DNA from 4 places in the Pantoea alfalfae genome. Region 1 is predicted to be linked to each of the others. Evidence: riboswitches for the same ligand, from Rfam matches in the RefSeq annotation. Region 1 holds a riboswitch; each other region holds the start of a gene.

Region 1 (4,855 bases):
GAATGGTCAGGATGTCACTGAAGAGGATGGCGGCATCCAGCGGATAACGGCGCAGCGGCTGCAGGGTCACTTCACAGGCCAGCTCGGCGTTTTTACACAGCGACATGAAATCACCCGCCTGGGCGCGTGTCGCTTTGTACTCCGGCAAATAGCGCCCGGCTTGTCGCATCATCCATACCGGCGTGACATCAACCGGCTGACGTAACAGGGCACGCAAATAACGATCGTTCTTCAGTTCACTCATCTCAACACTCTCTCAATAACAGGCGTGTAGTGTAGCACTTTCACGCTTCGGCGCGGCACAGGGCGACGGTATCTTCAATCAGGCGGCGCGCTACCGTGCCTGGCGGTGGCAGCAAAGGCAGCGCATCAAAACGGAACCAGGCGGCATCCAGCAGCTCTTTACCGTCATGTTGCAGATCGCCGCTGTCATACTCCGCCATGAACGCCGTCATCAGCGATTGCGGGAAGGGCCAAGGCTGGGAGGTCACGTAACGGACGTTTTTGACGCGGATATTGCTCTCTTCCATCACTTCCCGGGCAACGGCCTGCTCCAGCGTCTCGCCGACCTCCACAAAACCGGCCAGCACGGTGTAGACCTTGTTGCGATGGCGGGCATGATTCGCCAGCAGGATTTCATCGCCGCGACGGATAGCCACAATGATGCAGGGCGCGATCTGCGGATAGTAACGCTCACGGCAATGACTGCAGAGACAGGCAAATTCATGTTTGCTGTGGTGCATCTCATGTCCGCAGTAGCCGCACCAGCGATGAGAGCGGTAGAACTCCGCCAGCTGTACACCGCGACCCACCAGCTGAAACAGCGCCACATCCTGATCGATCAGCTGTCGCATGGAGAACATATCGGAGGAACGCGGCTCACAAATCAGCCAGACTTTTTCGCCCTGCCATTCACCAATGGTCCGGGCCTTACTGCCAGTTAAACCGAATTTTTCGGCGTTTCCGTGGGGTAAATCACCTTGTGGCAACCAAAGTTTTTGTTCATGGCTGACAATCCACCATCCAGCGTCTACGCTTGAGATTTCGCATTGCATTTATTTCGTCATCCTTAGCGTCAACTCGCACGCTGAAGCCCTGATGTTAAGTGTGTAGATAAACAACTATAACTCACATGGAGTTAGATATGCTTAACCAGTTAGACGTCCTGGCTGAACGCGTAGGTGGCAGTAATGAACTGGTCGATTCGTGGCTTGAAGCGCGTCGCCAGCTACTGGTGACCTATTATCACCTGGTCGGTCTTAAACCTAAAAAAGAGGCGCTGACGCGTCTTGATGAGCAGGCACTCGACAACTTCTGTCACGGCCTGGTCGACTATCTTTCTGCCGGTCACTTCAGTATCTATGAGCGCGTGATCAGTGAAATGAGTGGCGACAGCCCGATGATCGCCGCCGCGCAGATCTACCCTCCGCTGGAGGCAAACACTGAGCGTCTGATGCAGCTGTATGACGGTCACCTGCAGCAGGCCATTGATGATGAAAACTGCATGACCTTCCAGCAGGCTCTCTCCGAAGTGGGTGAAGTGCTGGAATCACGCTTTACGCTGGAAGATAAGCTGATTCAGCTGGCCTGGGATAACCAGCTTGCTACGCCACCAGTGGCGAATGACAGCCAAATCGCGCGTCCGGCTTAGTGGTTAACAATGGCAAAGGGCTTGAGATTATCCTGTAGCCCTTTTATGCTGAACAGGTTCTGAGGAGCGCTCTCCAAAGAACCTTTTTTATTTTAGCTTTGAAATGTGAGGTTTTACGCCCGAGTCTGTTATCAGACACCCGCGAAAAAACCGCTTCTTGTCGGAGTGCCCAGTTGGGCTGAGACCGTTAATTCGGGATCCGCGGAACCTGACCAGGTTAGAACCTGCGTAGGGAACAAGAGTAAAACTTCTCTGTATGCCAGCATGCCTGTGCTGTCTATACGGTTACTCCTTCCGAACTCCGGACAAGCATCGTTCCCCCTTAACAGGAAGATTGCTATGTCTGACCCAAAAATGTCCCGTCGTGAACAGCGTACCCAGGCGCAGGAATTTATCGATTCCCTGCAAAGCGGCAGTGCTTTTCCTCAGTCCCGTCGCGTCTGGATTACCGGTAGCCGGGAAGATATTCGCGTGCCGATGCGTGAAATCACCCTAAGCCCGACCCATATCGGCGGCAGCAAAGAACAGCCTCTCTATGAGCAAAATGAAGCGGTGCCGGTCTATGATACGGCAGGTGCGTATGGCGATCCCGCGGCACAGATTGATGTGCATCGCGGTCTGGAAAAGCTGCGCGCACGCTGGATTGCTGAACGCGACGACAGTGAGCTTCTTGAGCAGAACAGCTCGGGCTATACCCAGCAGCGACTGGCTGACGAGGGGCTGGATCATCTGCGCTTCGATCACCTGCCAACACCGCGACGCGCCCGTGCAGGCCGCCGTGTCACGCAACTGCACTATGCCCGTCAGGGCATGATTACCCCGGAGATGGAGTTCATCGCCCTGCGGGAAAACATGGGCCGTGAGCGAATCCGCAGTGAGGTGCTGCTGCAACAGCATCCGGGGCACAGTTTTGGCGCGCATCTGCCCGCCGATATCACACCCGAGTTTGTCCGTCAGGAGGTCGCTGACGGACGCGCCATTATCCCTGCCAATATCAATCATCCTGAATCGGAGCCGATGATCATTGGCCGTAACTTCCTCGTCAAGGTCAATGCCAACATCGGTAACTCGGCAGTCACCTCTTCTATCGAGGAAGAAGTAGAAAAGCTGGTGTGGTCGACCCGCTGGGGTGCCGACACGGTGATGGATCTCTCTACCGGTCGCTATATTCATGAAACGCGAGAATGGATTTTGCGAAACAGCCCGGTGCCCATCGGGACCGTGCCGATCTATCAGGCGCTGGAAAAAGTGAATGGCGTGGCCGAGGCGCTGAACTGGGAAATATTCCGGGACACGCTGCTGGAGCAGGCGGAACAGGGCGTCGATTACTTCACTATTCACGCGGGCGTACTGCTGCGTTATGTCCCGATGACGGCGAAACGCCTCACGGGAATTGTCTCGCGGGGTGGCTCGATCATGGCGAAATGGTGCCTGTCCCACCATCAGGAGAGCTTCCTGTATGAGCACTTCCGCGAGATTTGTGAAATCTGCGCCGCTTACGATGTCTCCCTGTCGCTGGGCGATGGTCTGCGTCCGGGTTCCATTCAGGATGCCAACGATGAGGCGCAGTTTGCCGAACTGCGTACCCTGGGCGAACTGACGCGTATTGCCTGGGAGTATGACGTTCAGGTGATGATTGAAGGTCCGGGACATGTGCCGATGCATATGATCCGCCGTAATATGACTGAACAGCTCGATCTGTGCAATGAAGCTCCCTTCTACACGCTTGGGCCGCTGACCACTGATATCGCGCCCGGCTACGACCATTTCACCTCGGGTATCGGTGCCGCCATGATTGGCTGGTTTGGTTGTGCCATGCTGTGCTACGTCACGCCCAAAGAGCATCTGGGTCTGCCGAACAAAGAGGACGTGAAGCAGGGATTGATCACCTACAAAATCGCAGCGCATGCTGCCGATCTGGCGAAAGGCCACCCTGGAGCGCAGATCCGTGATAACGCCATGTCTAAAGCACGCTTTGAATTCCGCTGGGAAGATCAGTTTAACCTTGCGCTGGATCCCCATACGGCGCGGGCAATGCATGATGAAACCCTGCCGCAGGAGTCAGGCAAGGTGGCCCATTTCTGCTCAATGTGCGGCCCTAAATTCTGCTCGATGAAAATTTCCCAGGAGGTGCGCGAGTTTGCGGCACGCCAGGATGCCCGTGCCGAGCCGGTTGAAGTGGGCATGGCGCAGGTGTCAGATCGTTTCCGCAGCCGCGGCGGTGAGCTCTATCACCCCGCCGATGCCATTAAGGAGGAGTAACGATGCCCGCATTTCCCGCTACCGTCCCGCGCCTGGGACTTTATCCGGTGGTTGATAGCCCCGAGTGGATCGAACGCCTGCTTGAAACGGGCGTTCGCACGATGCAGTTGCGCATCAAAGATCGGCCTGATGAGGTCGCCGAACCCGCCATTGCTCAGGCGATTGCGTTAGGTAAACGCTACGACGCCCGCCTGTTTATCAATGACTACTGGCAGCTGGCGATTAAACATCAGGCTTATGGCGTACATCTGGGTCAGGAGGATCTCGATGTCGCCGATCTTGCTCGCATTCATCAGGCAGGATTGCGTCTGGGGCTCTCCACCCATGACGATGCGGAACTGGATCGCGCTCTGGCAATCCAGCCCTCTTACATCGCACTTGGGCATATTTTCCCGACGCAGACCAAAGAGATGCCTTCTTCGCCGCAGGGCATTGAGCAGCTGAAACGGCATCTGACACGGCTGACGCATATTCCCACCGTGGCGATTGGTGGTATCTCGATTGCGCGGGCACCCGAGGTGCTGGCCACCGGCGTCGGCAGCATTGCTGTGGTGAGTGCGATTACTCAGGCAGATGACTGGCGTGCCGCAACGCGCACCCTTCTGGCGCTGGCAGGACCAGGCGACTAAGCATTTATGGAACCTGTCGCGCATAGCGGCTGCAAAATCGGTAAAGCCAGCATTATTCCGGGAAAGTGCCGCGTAAAGGTGCATGTTGCCGCTGGCGTGCTGTGATCCAAAACTTTAACGTGGCATCCGTCAGGTTAAGGTTATCTGACCAGGGCCGGATCCCTCCTCTTGCCGGCCCTGCTTCTTCTCTTCGCTATGCGAGCGTAGAGGCTGAAGCCTGGGTCTCATGCTGGCACGAGAGCATGGCGCGCTCGACGGCCGCACCCACCCGCGCCAGCGCCTGTTCAGTCTGCTCGTTGATCGGCAGCCCGTA
Region 2 (4,855 bases), on a different replicon from region 1:
TCAGCTTATCGATAAACGGGATATCCGGCGCGTCGGATTCAGGTGCATCATCAAAGCGAAATTGCCTGATGTGCCAGTCCACAAAGTCGCAGTGAATCATGCAGCCGAGCGGCGACGGCGTCAGTTTCAATAACACACTCAGCACCATCTGGGCCTGCATTGCACCCAGCGTCGCTACCGCAGGCCCCATCACGCCCGCCGTATTGCAGTTTCCCGACGCTATCGGCAGTTGAGGAAAGAGCGCACGATACCCTGGCGCACCGCCGCAGAATCCGCCGACATAGCCTTTGCGACCCAGCACCGAGGCGCAGATCAGCGGCAGACCACGCGGAGAGCAGGCGTCGGAGAGTTGATAGGTGATGGCGAAGTTATCCGCCGCATCCACCACCAGATCGACCCCCTTCAGCGCCTGCGGCAGTTGGCTGGCGCTCAATATCTGGGGATGTGCCTCAACGTGGCAGTCAGGATTACGCAGCGCCAGCTCGCGCTGAGCACAGATTGCTTTCGGCTGGCCCACATCCCCGACGCCAAACAGCGTCTGCCGGTGGAGGTTGTGCAGCTCGACCCGATCGCCATCGTAAAGACGAATAAATCCGATGCCCGCTCCGGCCAGCAATGGCAGCAGCGTCGCGCTAAGGCCGCCCGCACCCACTACCAGCACCCTTGCCCCGCTCAGGCGCTGTTGCCCCGCTTCACCAATCTCCGGCAGCATCGCCTGTCGCTGATAACGCGTCATCGCTGCTCCTTAACTGAACTGTGCCAGACCAAAAATGGGCGTAGAAGCTGACGCCATGTCGCGTTGCTCCATCAATCCTGCCTGAAACGCCTCGTACCCGCCGTGGATCGCGGCGGCAAAGGCACCCGCCATGCGCACCGGATCGCGTGCTTTCGCTACCGCCGTGTTAAGCAGCACGCCATCAAAACCCATTTCCATCGCCTGTGCCGCCTGGCCTGGCGCACCGATGCCCGCATCAATAATCAGCGGCACACCTTTAAACCACGCACGCATGGCGCGTAGTCCCTCTATATTGCGCAGCCCCTGGCCGGAACCAATCGGCGCCCCCCAGGGCATCAGCACTTCACAACCCGCTTCCAGCAGTTTCTCGCCAACGATCAGATCTTCGGTAGTGTAGGGAAAGACCTGAAAGCCATCAGCACAGAGGATTCGGGCCGCTTCAACCAACGCAAAGGGATCTGGCTGCAGCGTGTCGGCATGACCAATCACTTCCAGCTTAATCCAGGGCGTGTCGAACAGTTCACGCGCCATCTGCGCCGTCGTCACCGCCTCTTTCACCGTGTGGCAGCCTGCGGTATTCGGCAGAATCCGTTTATTGAGCTGCTGCAACAGCGTGCGAAAGGCACCGCCTTCGCTGCCTTCACGACGCAGACTGACGGTAATGATCTCCGCACCGGATGCATCGATCGCCTGATGCAGAATGTCCGGTGACGGATAGCCGGCGGTGCCGAGCAGAAAGCGTGATTGCGGGGCAAATTGATAGAACATGGTTAACCTCCCTGCATCGGTGACAGGATTTCCAGCTGGCTGCCCGGCTCAAGCTGCTGGCTGGCATAACGGCTGCGCGGCACAAACTCACCGTTCAGCGCAGTGGCGACGGTGCGCGGGTCAATCTGCTGCTCCGCCATAAGTTCCGCCAGCGTGATTGCGCTGGTTTCAATCATGCGTCCATTAAGTTGAACTCGCATGAGTCATCTCCTGAGTGAGTTGCAGCATGAGTTTTTCAGCCATGATCGGGGCCAGTAAAAAGCCGTGGCGGTACAGCCCGTTTAACGAGAAGCGGCCATTTTCATAGCGGACTTCCGGCAGGTTCTGACGGTAGGCGGGACGCAGACCGGTGCCACTCTCCACGATGCGCGCTTCAGCCAGCGCCGGATGCAGGCTGTAAGCCGCGCTCAGCAACTCCATCATCGCCCTGCCGCTGATCGGGCTGCTGTCGTGACTTTCGACCATGGTGGCTCCGAGCATGAAGTGGCCTCCGGCACGCGGCACCAGATAGCAGGGAAAGCGCGGATGCAGCAGACGGACCGGACGGGAGAGCTGTACGTCGGTTGATTGCAGGATCAGCATTTCGCCCCGCACGGCGCGCAGGGCGGCCTGATGATCAAGAGCGTGAATGCCGCGGCAGTCGATAATTTTGCCACCGGATTTACCGCTGTGAAACGGTACGCCAGCGTCCTGCAGTGTGTCGCGCAGTTGCTGTAGTGCGCGACGCGGATCAAGATGCGCCTCTGCGGCAAAAAACAGGCCACGGGCGAAACGATTTTCCAGCGCCGGTTCGATGTCACCGGGCGCAACCCACCGATGCTGCTCCGTCATGCTGGCGAAGCGCGTCAGTTCGCGACTGTCTCGCGGCGGCGCAACCACCAGCGTGCCCTGCTGCTCAACGCCAACAACGCGTTGCGCCCACCAGGCCGCCGCATGCTGGCCCCATTCGATCACCTGCGGCGGCGCGCTTTCCGCTTCGCACCAGGGCGCAAGCATACCGCCCGCCCAGTGCGAGGCGGCACGACAGTCCTGCTGCGTAATAATTTCGACGGATTCTCCCCGCTCCCTGAGCAGTGTGGCGACGCACAGCCCGGCGACGCCGCTGCCGAGCACCGACCAGCGGCTCATGGTGTCCACCGGAGAGGAAGAAAGGGGTTCAGGATGAGATAGTTCACTTTGGCCTCGTTATCAGTTAACGAAGACCCGTGATACGGAGGGAAAAGGCAGAGACGTCGCGAACGCGCCCCTGCGGCAAGTATCGGATGCGATACCCGTCTTCCTACGCCAGTATCAACTGGGTCAGGTTCTAAGGGTCGCTAAGCCGCGCACTGCGCTATTAGCCTCTCAGTCTCTCTGGCGAGACTCCCCTGACGGCTTTAGTTGTAAGTTAAGCGGGCAGCTTCGTCAAGCCGCATGCGTGAAGACGCGCCAGAAATTCGGAGGATATGTGCAGGCGTTTACTGTGAGTGCAAAGGCTATGCATTCGCATATGAGAAAAGAGAGATGTGTTAAACGGCAGGTGCTCTAAAGCGCCTGCAGCGATTGTGTCACCACGTCGGTTATTTCACGAATACGCAATTCAGCGCGGCGATAGTAGGTCCATTTCCCGACTTTGCTGGCTTCGACCAGTCCCGCATTGTGCAGGGCTTTCAGACATAACGAGGTAGCGGGCTGTGATAAGCCCGCCTTGTCCTGGATGAGGGTGGCACAGACGCCATACTGAGCGAAGGGATAGAGCTGCGAATAGCCCGCAAACGCTTCGTCAGGATTTTTAAGCCACTTCAGTACTGCCACTCTGGTCGGGTTGGACAGTAACTTCAGGGCATTTTCGGGGGACATGCCGCCTCACATAAGATCAGGATTGAAAAACAGGATAGTCAGTATAGCCTTTCTCAGTGCCGCCATACAGGGAGGCGTTGTCGACCTCATTCAGCGGATAGCCCGATTTAATGCGCGCAGGCAAATCGGGATTCGCGATAAACGAGCGGCCAAAACCCGCCAGGTCGCCCCAGCCGTTATCCAGCATACGCTTTGCTTTTTCCGCCGTGTAGCGACCGGAATAGATGATCGGCGATCGGAATGCTTCCCTCAGTGCAACCCGGAAACACTCTGGCATATCCGGGCTATTATCCCAGTCCGCTTCGGCAATAGAGAGATAACCAACTTCCAGCTCATTCAGAAGCTGAGCGGCGCGGATGTAGGTTGCGTGGGGATCGCTTTCAACCAGGCCAAGATAGACGCGCTCTTCGTCGGTACTCGAAAACAGCGGCGCAAACCGCACGCCAACACGGTGGCTGCCAAATACCGAGCTGACCGCCTCAACCACTTCACGCAGAAAACGCAGACGATTCTCTGCTGAACCGCCATATTCATCCGTACGGAAGTTGGTGTGCTCCGAAATAAACTGGTTAATCAGATAACCGTTGGCGGAATGCAGTTCCACACCGTCAAAACCCGCCTCTTTTGCATTTTCCGCTGCGCGTCGGTAAAGCGCCACGATCTCTTTTACTTCCGCGTTGGTCAGTACCCGTGGTTCGCTGGGTGCGGTCAGTATCCCGGCACCAGGTCCGGTTTCAATAAATATCCGGACGTTATCAGCCGCGATGGCTGAAGGGGCAACCGGTGCCTGTTTACCGGGCTGAAGTTCATTGTGAGAGACGCGACCAACATGCCAGAGCTGACAGAAAATCGTTGCGCCTTCCTGATGTACCGCCTCTGTCACCTTTTTCCAGCCAGCGATCTGAGCGTCGCTGTGGATCCCCGGCGTCCATGCATAGCCCTGCCCGCGAGGTTCAATCTGGGTGCCTTCGGTGATCATCAGTCCCGCGCTGGCACGCTGGCGGTAATACTCCACCATCAACTCGCCGGGAATATTGCCCGGCTGTTCACTGCGACAACGCGTCAGCGGCGGCAATACAATGCGGTTACGAAGCGTGAGATCGCCCAGGTTCAGGGGGGTAAAAAGTGACGGCATAACAAAAGGTCCTCTGATGTGTAAGAGGCGCCATTATATTTACACATTTAAATTTGTAAATGTGTAATCAGTGCTTTTTGTTTTAGTCGGGTTTATCAGAGTGTCTCATCATACTAAACAGCCTCATCGTAGCAATCCTGCCGACGCGACGCTCAGGATGGCTTTATTGTCACGAAAGAGCCGCCAGCCGCAGGTTCATCACCTTTTAAGCTATGTATTTATCAGCGAACGCCTGCCACTGCTGGCGACAAACCTCCAGCTGTTTAAGTGCGTCATCGATTGAGGGTTGCGATTTGTTGCCCGGATTCGGTGTGGAACGAATCACATCAGCAAACGCACTGAAAATGGCGTTCATGTCACTGCCCGATTTTGTCGCT
Region 3 (4,855 bases), 1.6 Mb from region 1:
CGGCCTGCTGGGTGAGCGTTTTGGCGGCCAGGTGCTTGACACGGTCGATATCGAAAACTATATCTCCGTACCGAAAACCGAAGGGGCAAAACTGGCCGGTTCACTGCGCGCACACGTGGATGATTACAACGTGGACGTCATTGAAAGCCAGAGCGCCATCAAACTGATCCCGGCAGCGAAAGAGGGCGGAATGCACGCCATCGAAACCGCCTCCGGCGCAGTATTGAAATCCCGCAGCATCATCCTGGCGACCGGCGCACGCTGGCGTAACATGGGCGTGCCGGGTGAAGAAGAGTATCGCACCAAAGGCGTGACCTACTGCCCACACTGCGATGGTCCGCTGTTCAAAGGCAAACGCACAGCGGTGATCGGCGGCGGTAACTCCGGCGTGGAAGCGGCCATCGATCTGGCCGGTATCGTTGAACACGTTACGCTGCTGGAGTTTGCCGGTGAGATGCGCGCCGATCAGGTGCTGCAGGATAAGCTGCGCAGCCTGAAGAACGTTGATGTGATCCTGAACGCGCAGACCACTGAAGTGAAAGGCGACGGCACCAAAGTGACCGGCCTGCACTATATCGACCGTACGACGCAGACCACCCACGAGCTGCCGCTCTCCGGTATCTTCGTTCAGATCGGTCTGCTGCCGAACACCCCGTGGCTGGAAGGCGCGGTTGAGCGCAACAAAATGGGTGAGATCATCATCGATGGTAAATGCGAAACCAGCCTGAAGGGCGTGTTTGCTGCGGGCGACTGCACCACCGTGCCGTACAAACAGATCATCATCGCCAGTGGTGAAGGTGCTAAAGCCTCACTGAGCGCGTTTGACTATCTGATTCGTACCAAATCGGCTGAATAACATTTAGTTAACCAGACAATAGCCCTTCAGCACGCCTGCTGAGGGGCTTTTTTTTAGCCTGTTAATAGCCCGCCAGTGTCATCAGCATCATCCATATCGGCGTCGTCACCGCCGCAAATACCGTTGAAAACAGCATACTCGCCGCCGCCGGGCCGGTAATGACATTGAACTTCTGCGACATCAGATAGACGTTAACCCCGACTGCCATCGATCCCAGCAGTACCACCACTTTACTCTCCAGCGGTGGCAAATCGGTCAGCCACGCGATAGCCCATACCGTCATCGGCTGCAGCACCAGCTTCAGCAGGCAGAGGGTATAGCTCTCTTTAAGTCCTTCCCGCACCCGATAATGCGCCAGGCTCATGCCCAGCGTCACCAGCGACAGGGGCGCGGCCAGTGAAGCCAGCATCTTTAACGGTTCTGCGGCCAGCATCGGCAAAGGACGCTGCAGAAAACTCCAGGCCGTCCCGCTGAGAATGCCGATGATGAGTGGATTCTTTACTACCCCAATCAGGGTGCGCCACACGCCTTCCAGCGAGAAGCTGCCCTGTTTCGCCCATTCGACCGAAACGGTGAGTAAGGTCCAGAGGATCAGGCTGTTAAATACCAGAACCAGCGCCACCGGGGGCAGGGCTTCTGGCCCCAGCAGTACTGTGGCCACCGGGATCCCCAGCATCACGTTATTGGAAAAGATGCCGCCCAGCGCAAAAACCGACGCCGCTACGCCATCCAGATTGAACAGCCTTGTTGCCAGCAGTCGCCCCACGATAAACACCAGCAGGCAACTGCCGAAGAAGGCCAGCAACAGGCGCGCATCCACCGGCGGACTTTGCGAGAAGGTGCTCATCACCCGAAACAGCATGCAGGGCAGTGCGACGTTAAATACAAAGCGGTTCATCCCTTCGCTGATGCTGGCGGGCCATTTTCCGAGGCGCGTCAGACAGTATCCCAGCAGGATCAGGATAAACAGCGGGGCTGACAGATAAATTTGATGGCTTAAGCTTTCAAACAGCAGTGGCATAGAGAGAGTCTGGTCAGGCGATCATTAGTTACCAGACTAACAAATTACTAACTAACTGTTAACTTGAACTGTGTCTGGAATGACCGTTGCCCGGACACTAACCTAACCAGCGGCGTGCCTGTCTGTCACTGATATCCCGATAATAGACCCGGTGAATAATTTCGCCACAGCCTGTGCAGCGGGCGGAAAGATAGGTGGAGAGGTACTGTCTGCCATTGGGTGCCACGGCACCCTTGCGTTCAATATTAATCTCCTGCCATCGATGACGGTGTGGAATAAGCGCTAAAAATCGCATCATACGTCCTGAATAGTATGAAGTTCCGCTTCAGAAGTTTTTTAACTCCATGAAATAACGTGTTTTTTACGATAATGCTGCGAGCAGGTTAGTTATTATGGGGTCACCAGATTCACTGCGGGAAATATTACTCATCAGGGTAATAAACACTTCTACTTATAAAGAGGTATTCCGATAGCCCGCAGCATTAAGCCTTTTTTTGTACTGCTGAGAGTTGATCGGGATCATGTGAATTGTTTCAGTTCCGATTATTTTCCAGGCTTGCTTTAACAGTACGGCTTGCCTATGCTGCAAGCCGTAACACGACTCGGGGTGCCCTTCTTAAATGAAGGCTGAGAAATACCCGTATTACCTGATCTGGATAATGCCAGCGTAGGGAAGTCTGATGCCTGACCGCATTCGCCTTCTTGTTCGCCGGTTGGGAGCTACGATGACACATCAATCTCAACACCTTTCTGCTGCGCACTTCGCGCCCGTTCTGCACACTTTCCGCCGTCAGTCACCGCTGGTGCACTGCATGACCAATGACGTGGTCCAGAACTTCACTGCCAATGTGTTACTCGCGCTCAATGCCTCACCGGCAATGGTGATCGATGCTGACGAAGCGGCACAGTTCGGCCGCTTTGCCGATGCGTTGCTGATTAACGTGGGCACGTTAACCCGCGAGCGCCAGCAGGCGATGCAGGCTGCCGTTATCGCGGCTAATCAGGCGGGCACCCCCTGGACACTCGATCCGGTTGCCGTCGGCGCGCTGACGCTGCGCAGCGACTTCTGTCAGCAACTGCTCAGCCAGCAACCGGCGGTGATTCGGGGAAATGCGTCAGAGATTCTGGCGCTGGCACAACAGGCCGGCGGCGGGCGCGGTGTCGACACGCTGCATCAGGCGGATGCAGCACTCAATGCGGCCCAACAGCTCGCGGAAACCTGGAGCACGCTTGTGGTCGTCACCGGTGAAGTGGACTACGCCACCGACGGCCGGCGACTCCTTGCCATAACCGGTGGAAGCCCGTTAATGACGCGCGTGGTCGGAACCGGCTGCGCACTTTCTGCTGTAGTGGCGGGATTCACTGCTCTGCCAGGCGATCGGCTGATGAACGTGGCGGCGGCCTGTCAGATAATGGCCCTGTCGGGTGAAAAGGCAGCGGCGCAGGCAGCCGGACCCGGCAGCTTTGTCACGGCGTTTATTGATGCACTCTGGACGCTGGAGGTAGAGCATGAAGCGCATTAATGCTCTGACGATTGCCGGTACCGATCCCAGTGGCGGCGCGGGCATCCAGGCCGATCTGAAAACCTTCTCAGCTCTGGGTGCCTACGGCACCAGTGTGATTACCGCGCTGGTGGCACAAAACACCCAGGGCGTGCAGTCGGTTTATCGCATTGCGCCTGACTTTGTTGCCGCCCAGCTCGATTCGGTACTGGATGATGTGCGTATCGACAGCGCAAAAATCGGCATGCTGTCTGAAACGGCCATTGTGGAACAGGTTGCAGCCCGGCTGAGGCGTGCTGAGATCCCGTTTGTCGTGCTGGATACGGTCATGGTCGCGAAAAGTGGTGATGCGCTGCTTTCGCCAGACGCCGTGGCCAGCGTACGGGAGCAGTTATTACCGCAGGTGTCGCTGATCACGCCAAATCTGCCGGAAGCGGCGGCGTTGCTGGATTGCGCTATCGCCACCAATGAGGCAGAGATGCGCGAGCAGGGGCGGGCCTTGCTGGCACTCGGCTGTCAGGCCGTGCTGATGAAGGGCGGTCATCTGGCGGCGTCGGAGAGTCCGGACTGGCTGATTACTCACTCAGCGGAACAGCGATTCAGCACGCCACGCGTGCATACCCGTCATACCCATGGCACCGGCTGCACGCTGTCGGCCGCCTTAGCCGCGTTACGTCCGCGCCATACTGACTGGGCAGAGACGATTGAGGAAGCGAAAAACTGGTTGCAGCAGGCGCTGTTACAGGCGGATTCGCTGGAGGTCGGGAACGGCATCGGACCGGTGCACCATTTTCATCAGTGGTGGTGACGGCGAAGGTCCGCATCGACCTGGTAATCAGGCGGTGCGGGCAGTTTCCGTTTCAGGGCGCTTCAAACCAGGCGCTGTTACGCTCGGCAATCGGGGTGATTGAGAAGATCATCTCCTGCAGGTGACGACGCATCGCCGCTTCGGCGGCATCGGCGTCATGGCGCTTCAGCGCGGCAAAAATCTCTTCATGCTGCTCAATCAGCCTCTCCGGTGGTGAGACTTCACTCAGCGTCAGAAACCGCACCCTGTCCATAGCCGCTTTTATGTTTTCCACCGTCTCCCAGGCGAGCTTGCAGTCAATGCTTTCAGCGATCAGGCGATGAAACTCATCGTCCAGAGTGAGGAAAGCCTGGCTGTCATGCCGCTCAGCGGCCATGCGCTGCAGCTGCAGATTATGTTCCAGTGCCATCAGGGCGGGATCGTCAATCTCCACCGCTGCCCGCCGCACTACCGACACTTCCACCGCCTCACGGATAAACCGGCCATCCGCGACACGTTTAGCGGAGATTTTGCGCACGAAGGTGCCGCGCTGCGGCAATACCTGTACCAGTCCGGCTTCAGCCAGCTTTATGAACGCTTCACGCACCGGCTGGCGTGAGACGTTGAAGCGTGCTGAGACCTCTTTTTCAGAGAGCAGCGAACCTGGCTGAATTGCGCAGGTAACAATA
Region 4 (4,855 bases), on a different replicon from region 1:
CTTAGCGGCGACCAGACGCGGCGGCAGCGCAGGGTCGGAAGGCGGCACAATGTTAACCTCCAGACCCTCTGCCGCAAACGCACCGGTTTGCTGAGCCACCATAATGGGTGCATGGTCGGGGTTGATATACCAGTCGAGCACCAGCGTCAGTTTTTCCATCGCCTGAACCTGCGAGGCTAAGGAGGCGCTGAACAGCAGGACAAACAGGGGCATTTTAGTCATAGGTTGTCTCATCAGTAGGGTCGTCAGTGTGGCTCGGGAATCCAGGTAATCAGGCGGCGAAGCAGAAGGTCGATGATAAGCCAGAGAGTCAGCGTCATCAGCACCAGAATAAACAGGGCAGCGAAACAGAGGTCGCTCTGCATCCGGGCGTTGGCATTCAGCATCACGTAGCCCAGCCCTTCAGCCGATCCGACCCATTCACCAATGATGGCACCGATCGGCGCGACGGCCGCTGCCATCCGTAAGCCCGAACCCAGGGCGGGCAGTGCGGCTAACAGCCGGACATGACGCAGTTGTGCTATGTGTGAAGCGCCCATCGTGCGAGCCAGATCGAGATAGCCAGGCGTGACGCGACGCAGGCCATCAAAAAAAGCTGAGGTAACAGGAAAGAAGATCACCAGTACCGCTATCGCGACTTTGGCGCTCATGCCAAAGCCAAACCAGAGCACCAATAGCGGTGCCAGGGCAAATACCGGAATCGCCTGGCTGGTGATCACCAGCGGCATCATCCAGCGCTGTAACCACGGCGAAAAGGTCATGCCCAGTGCCAGCACCGCGCCCAGCAGCACGCCGAGCGCCATACCGATGAGGATTTCAGTCAGGGTGATCAGGCTGTGATGGCCGAGATAGCCAGCGTTGTCCCACAGTGCGGTAGCAACCGCAGCGGGCGAGGGCAGCAGAAAGGCCGGAACGGAAGTGAGTGTGGCGAGCCACCACAGCGTAATCAATCCGGCAGAGAGCATGACTCCACGGCGAAGCGCGGCGAAACGTAATCTCATCCGCCCAGCCTGCTTAGCTGTTTCAGCAAGGTGGCCTGACTCTGGATCACGCTGGTATCGTCTGCTGCCCGTGGTGGCTGGCCCTGGAGTGGCGGGCAGGTTTCAATGCCTGCTGAACCCATTACCAGCAGGTGATGACCGAGGCGACAGGCTTCCGCGGCATCATGAGTGATCAGCAGCACGGTATGTCCGGCCAGCACTTCTGCCGCCAGAGTCTGAATCTGTGTCCGGGTCAGTGCATCCAGCGCCGAGAAGGGCTCATCCATCAGTACAATGGGCTGACGGGTATAGAGGGTACGCGCCAGCGCTACCCGCTGACGCATACCGCCCGAAAGTGTCGCAGGTCGCGCACGGGCACAGTGGCTCAGGCCAACCCGCGCCAGCAGATGCTGCACCAGATCACGATCGGCTTTCTCACCTTTCAAGCGGCTGGCGAGGCAGACGTTCTGTTCCACCGTCAGCCAGGGATAGAGCAAATCCTGTTGCCCCATCCAGGCGATGCGCCCGGCCAGCGGCAGACCATCGCTGCCCTTAATTTGTCCCGAAGTGGGCGGCGTCAGACCGGCAATCACTCGCATCAGGCTGCTTTTACCTACGCCGCTGGCACCCAGCAAAGCGGTAAATGCACCACCCGCGATCTCCAGATTAAGCTCGCTGAACAATGGCTGCTGATCCAGCGTCAGGCAGAGCTGGCGAACGGAAATACCCGGCGGCACGGCATCGTTCAGCGGCTTCATGAGCTGCCCCGCAGACCGTCAGCATGATTAAGACCCATCTGCCAGAACGCCGCTTCCAGCCGGGTTGCGGTCGTAAAAATCTCCGACAGTGAGTTAATACGTTGTTCACCGGCGCGCTGCTGAGCCAAAGTTTCAAACAGCAACAGTGAGGAACCGACGCCCGTCAGGTAGGACTCATCGCCGTAATTCTCAATCCATGCCGCGTAAGGATTCCCCTCAAAGCAGGTCGCAGGATTGTCCAGCAGCCTCAGGCCGATTTCCGCATAACCGGCGACGCAGGGCATCAGCGCCGTCATCAGCGCCAGCGCATCTCCGGTGTGACCCACGTCCAGCACGTAGCGGGTATAATTGATTGTTTCCATTGCCTCAGGTTCGCTCGCCACCGCCTCTTCGCTGATGCCCCATTGCTGGCAGTAAGCCAGATGCAGCGGCAGTTCGCTGATAATGGCGTTCAGCGATGCCGTCGCGCTGCGTAACGCAGCCGGTTCAGAGAGCTTACTGATCAACAGGCCCCACGCACGGGCGAAGTGCAGCAGGAACAGATAATCCTGGGTGAGATAGTGGCGGAAAGCGGCGGGTGGCAGCGTACCCTGACCGAGCTGCTGCACAAAATTGTGCCTGACATAATCGTGCCATTGCGTGCCCGCCTGCTGGCGCAGACGACCATAAAAACCGGTTTCGAAAAGCGGATGTGACATAGGATCTCCAGTAACAGGGGAGATCCGGGCATAAGGTCTGGAACAGGGGATGAAGCAGGAGATGAGGCAGAACATCTGCCGACCCGTCCCTTCGCTGGCATGACCCAGATCAGGTTCAAAGGGTTCGGCTTGCGCCATCTCAGCCCATGACAGGACACCCCTCGGAGACATTCGTTATACGATATTTATTGCTGGAGTACAACGACACCAGTACGCGTTATTCAGTGACAATGTCACTCAAGATTGGCCCCGTTGCTGGCAATCACTTTCTTATACCACCAGAAAGACTTTTTGCGCGTGCGCGCCAGCGTGCCGTTACCCAGGTCGTCGCGGTCAACGTAGACGAAACCGTAGCGCTTGCTCATTTCACCGGTTGAGGCGGCAACCAGATCGATGCAGCCCCAGCTGGTGTAACCCATCACCGGCACGCCATCTTCAATGGCATCGCCCATGGCGCGGATGTGTTCACGCAGATAGCTGATACGATAATCATCATTGATCTCGCCATTCGCGTCGATTTCATCGCGCGCCCCCAGGCCATTCTCTACCAGGAAAAGTGGCTTCTGGTAACGGTCATACATCATATTCATAGTAATGCGTAAGCCCAGTGGATCGATGCCCCAGCCCCACTCACTGCGTGGCACATGGGGATTGGTCAGGGATTTCACCACATTGGCTGCGCTGCTGTTCTGTTCGTTCATTTCCGCCGAGGCGCAGCGAGAGGCGTAATAACTGAACGAGACAAAGTCGACGCTATTTTTCAGGATATCGGCATCGCCATCAGCGATCTCAAGCGTAACGCCTTTTTCCCGGAACACGCGGGCGGCGTAAGCCGGATAGGCACCGCGTGCCTGCACATCAATGAAGAACAGGTTTTCACGATCCTTCTCCAGCGCCGCCCAGACATCCTCTGGTTTACTGGACCACGGATAAAAGTTGCCGCCTGCCAGCATACAGCCGATCTGATTTGCTGGATTCACTTCATGCGCGATCCGCGTAACCAGCGCGCTGGCAACCAGTTCGTGATGCGCCGCCTGATACTTCACCTGCTCCTTATTCTCACCCGGTTCGAACACCAGACCCGCACCGGAAAACGGGCTGTGCAGCAGGATATTGATCTCGTTAAAGGTTAGCCAGTATTTCACCAGGCCATCAAACGCCTCGAAACAGCTGCGGGCATAGCGGGCAAAGAAGTCGACCATTTTGCGATTGCGCCATGAGCCATATTCGGTCACCAGATGCATCGGCACATCGAAATGACAGAGCGTAACCAGCGGTTCGATATTATATTTCCGGCACTCCTCAAAGACGGCACGGTAAAAAGCGATGCCTTCTGGATTGGGCGTCAGTTCATCACCGTTTGGATAGAGGCGGCTCCAGGCAATTGACGTACGAAATACGCTGAATCCCATTTCCGCCATCAGCGCAATATCTTCCGGATAGCGATGATAGAAATCAATGGCATCATGGCTGGGATAAAATTCATCATCCCGCAGCGTAAAGCGCTTTTCCAGACCCAGTTTGACCGCCAGTCGGTGTGGGCCATGCGGGATCATATCGACGGTGGTTGCGCCCTTTCCGCCCTCACGAAAACCGCCTTCACTCTGATTGGCGGCTAACGCGCCGCCCCATAAAAATCCTTGCGGGAACCTTGAATCAGACATGCAATCCTCTTTTCCGGGTCAGAATGACCCTTTCCTTTAGTGGCTATTAATCGCGTTGGTGCGTTCGGTAAGCGGCGCGGGATGCGCGGCGGTAGCGGATTCGGATTTCGTTTCAGTTTCCGCTTCAGGAATATCTTCAAACCCTAACAGCAGCGTCAGCACAAACGACAGCACCACCGACAACACCATAACCGCACCGACCCAGACGATACTGATGGGATTGCTGGGGTCAAAAAACTGAACGCTGGTGAAAAGACCCGGTGAGGCCATTGAGTGGCTGGCCAGCCCGCCAATGCCCGCGACCGCGCCGCAGATAAAACCGCTGATCAGACAGGCGATCAGCGGACGTTTCAGACGAACCGCCACACCATACAGCGCCGGTTCAGAAATGCCGGCAATGATGGCAGACGCTGCTGCTGCCAGTGCCGTCTGACGCAGTTCGCGGTTTTTGGTGCGGAACGCCACTGCCAGCGACGATCCGCCCAGCGAGAGATTGGCACCAATTTCTGACGGCATCACCATGCCCTCTTTGCCGGTTTCAGCAATGGTCTGGATGATGGTCGGTGTGAACACACGATGCATCCCGGTCATCACCAGCAGCGGCCAGATGGCACCCATAATCGCGACGGAAAGCCAGCCAAGATAGCCATGCACGGTGTAAACCAGCGCAGAGATGCCGCTGCCGATCCAGATGCCAATCGGGCCAATCAGCACAATCGCGATAGGGGCAGCAATCAGCACAATCAACATCGGTT

Evidence for each region. A riboswitch is a leader RNA that binds a small molecule or an ion and turns the genes downstream of it on or off. The one in region 1 is predicted to bind thiamine pyrophosphate.
Region 2: it holds a riboswitch for thiamine pyrophosphate, as region 1 does, so the genes downstream of both, K6R05_RS19520 (FAD-dependent oxidoreductase) here and thiC (phosphomethylpyrimidine synthase ThiC) in region 1, are expected to answer to the same signal.
Region 3: it holds a riboswitch for thiamine pyrophosphate, as region 1 does, so the genes downstream of both, thiM (hydroxyethylthiazole kinase) here and thiC (phosphomethylpyrimidine synthase ThiC) in region 1, are expected to answer to the same signal.
Region 4: it holds a riboswitch for thiamine pyrophosphate, as region 1 does, so the genes downstream of both, K6R05_RS20350 (TenA family protein) here and thiC (phosphomethylpyrimidine synthase ThiC) in region 1, are expected to answer to the same signal.

The regions. Positions count from the first base shown of each region.
Region 1 covers NZ_CP082292.1:3,764,364-3,769,218, forward strand. Annotated here, with positions in the region: gene hemE (uroporphyrinogen decarboxylase) at 1-244, opposite strand, end outside; gene nudC (NAD(+) diphosphatase) at 285-1,055, opposite strand; gene rsd (sigma D regulator) at 1,145-1,651, shown strand; TPP riboswitch at 1,803-1,903, shown strand; gene thiC (phosphomethylpyrimidine synthase ThiC) at 1,991-3,913, shown strand; gene thiE (thiamine phosphate synthase) at 3,916-4,542, shown strand; gene K6R05_RS17595 (aminotransferase-like domain-containing protein) at 4,736-4,855, opposite strand, start outside.
Region 2 covers NZ_CP082293.1:228,065-232,919, reverse strand. Annotated here, with positions in the region: gene K6R05_RS19535 (HesA/MoeB/ThiF family protein) at 1-736, opposite strand, end outside; gene K6R05_RS19530 (thiazole synthase) at 746-1,504, opposite strand; gene thiS (sulfur carrier protein ThiS) at 1,507-1,704, opposite strand; gene K6R05_RS19520 (FAD-dependent oxidoreductase) at 1,688-2,632, opposite strand; TPP riboswitch at 2,764-2,883, opposite strand; gene K6R05_RS19515 (ArsR/SmtB family transcription factor) at 3,029-3,343, opposite strand; gene K6R05_RS19510 (alkene reductase) at 3,360-4,478, opposite strand; gene K6R05_RS19505 (hypothetical protein) at 4,684-4,855, opposite strand, start outside.
Region 3 covers NZ_CP082292.1:1,386,097-1,390,951, forward strand. Annotated here, with positions in the region: gene ahpF (alkyl hydroperoxide reductase subunit F) at 1-856, shown strand, start outside; gene K6R05_RS06500 (AEC family transporter) at 918-1,877, opposite strand; gene K6R05_RS06505 (hypothetical protein) at 1,975-2,172, opposite strand; TPP riboswitch at 2,471-2,568, shown strand; gene thiM (hydroxyethylthiazole kinase) at 2,603-3,400, shown strand; gene thiD (bifunctional hydroxymethylpyrimidine kinase/phosphomethylpyrimidine kinase) at 3,387-4,187, shown strand; gene K6R05_RS06520 (GntR family transcriptional regulator) at 4,240-4,855, opposite strand, start outside.
Region 4 covers NZ_CP082295.1:24,051-28,905, forward strand. Annotated here, with positions in the region: gene K6R05_RS20335 (ABC transporter substrate-binding protein) at 1-222, opposite strand, end outside; gene K6R05_RS20340 (ABC transporter permease) at 246-1,001, opposite strand; gene K6R05_RS20345 (ABC transporter ATP-binding protein) at 998-1,738, opposite strand; gene K6R05_RS20350 (TenA family protein) at 1,735-2,436, opposite strand; TPP riboswitch at 2,506-2,608, opposite strand; gene K6R05_RS20355 (6-phospho-beta-glucosidase) at 2,670-4,100, opposite strand; gene ascF (PTS cellobiose/arbutin/salicin transporter subunit IIBC) at 4,137-4,855, opposite strand, start outside.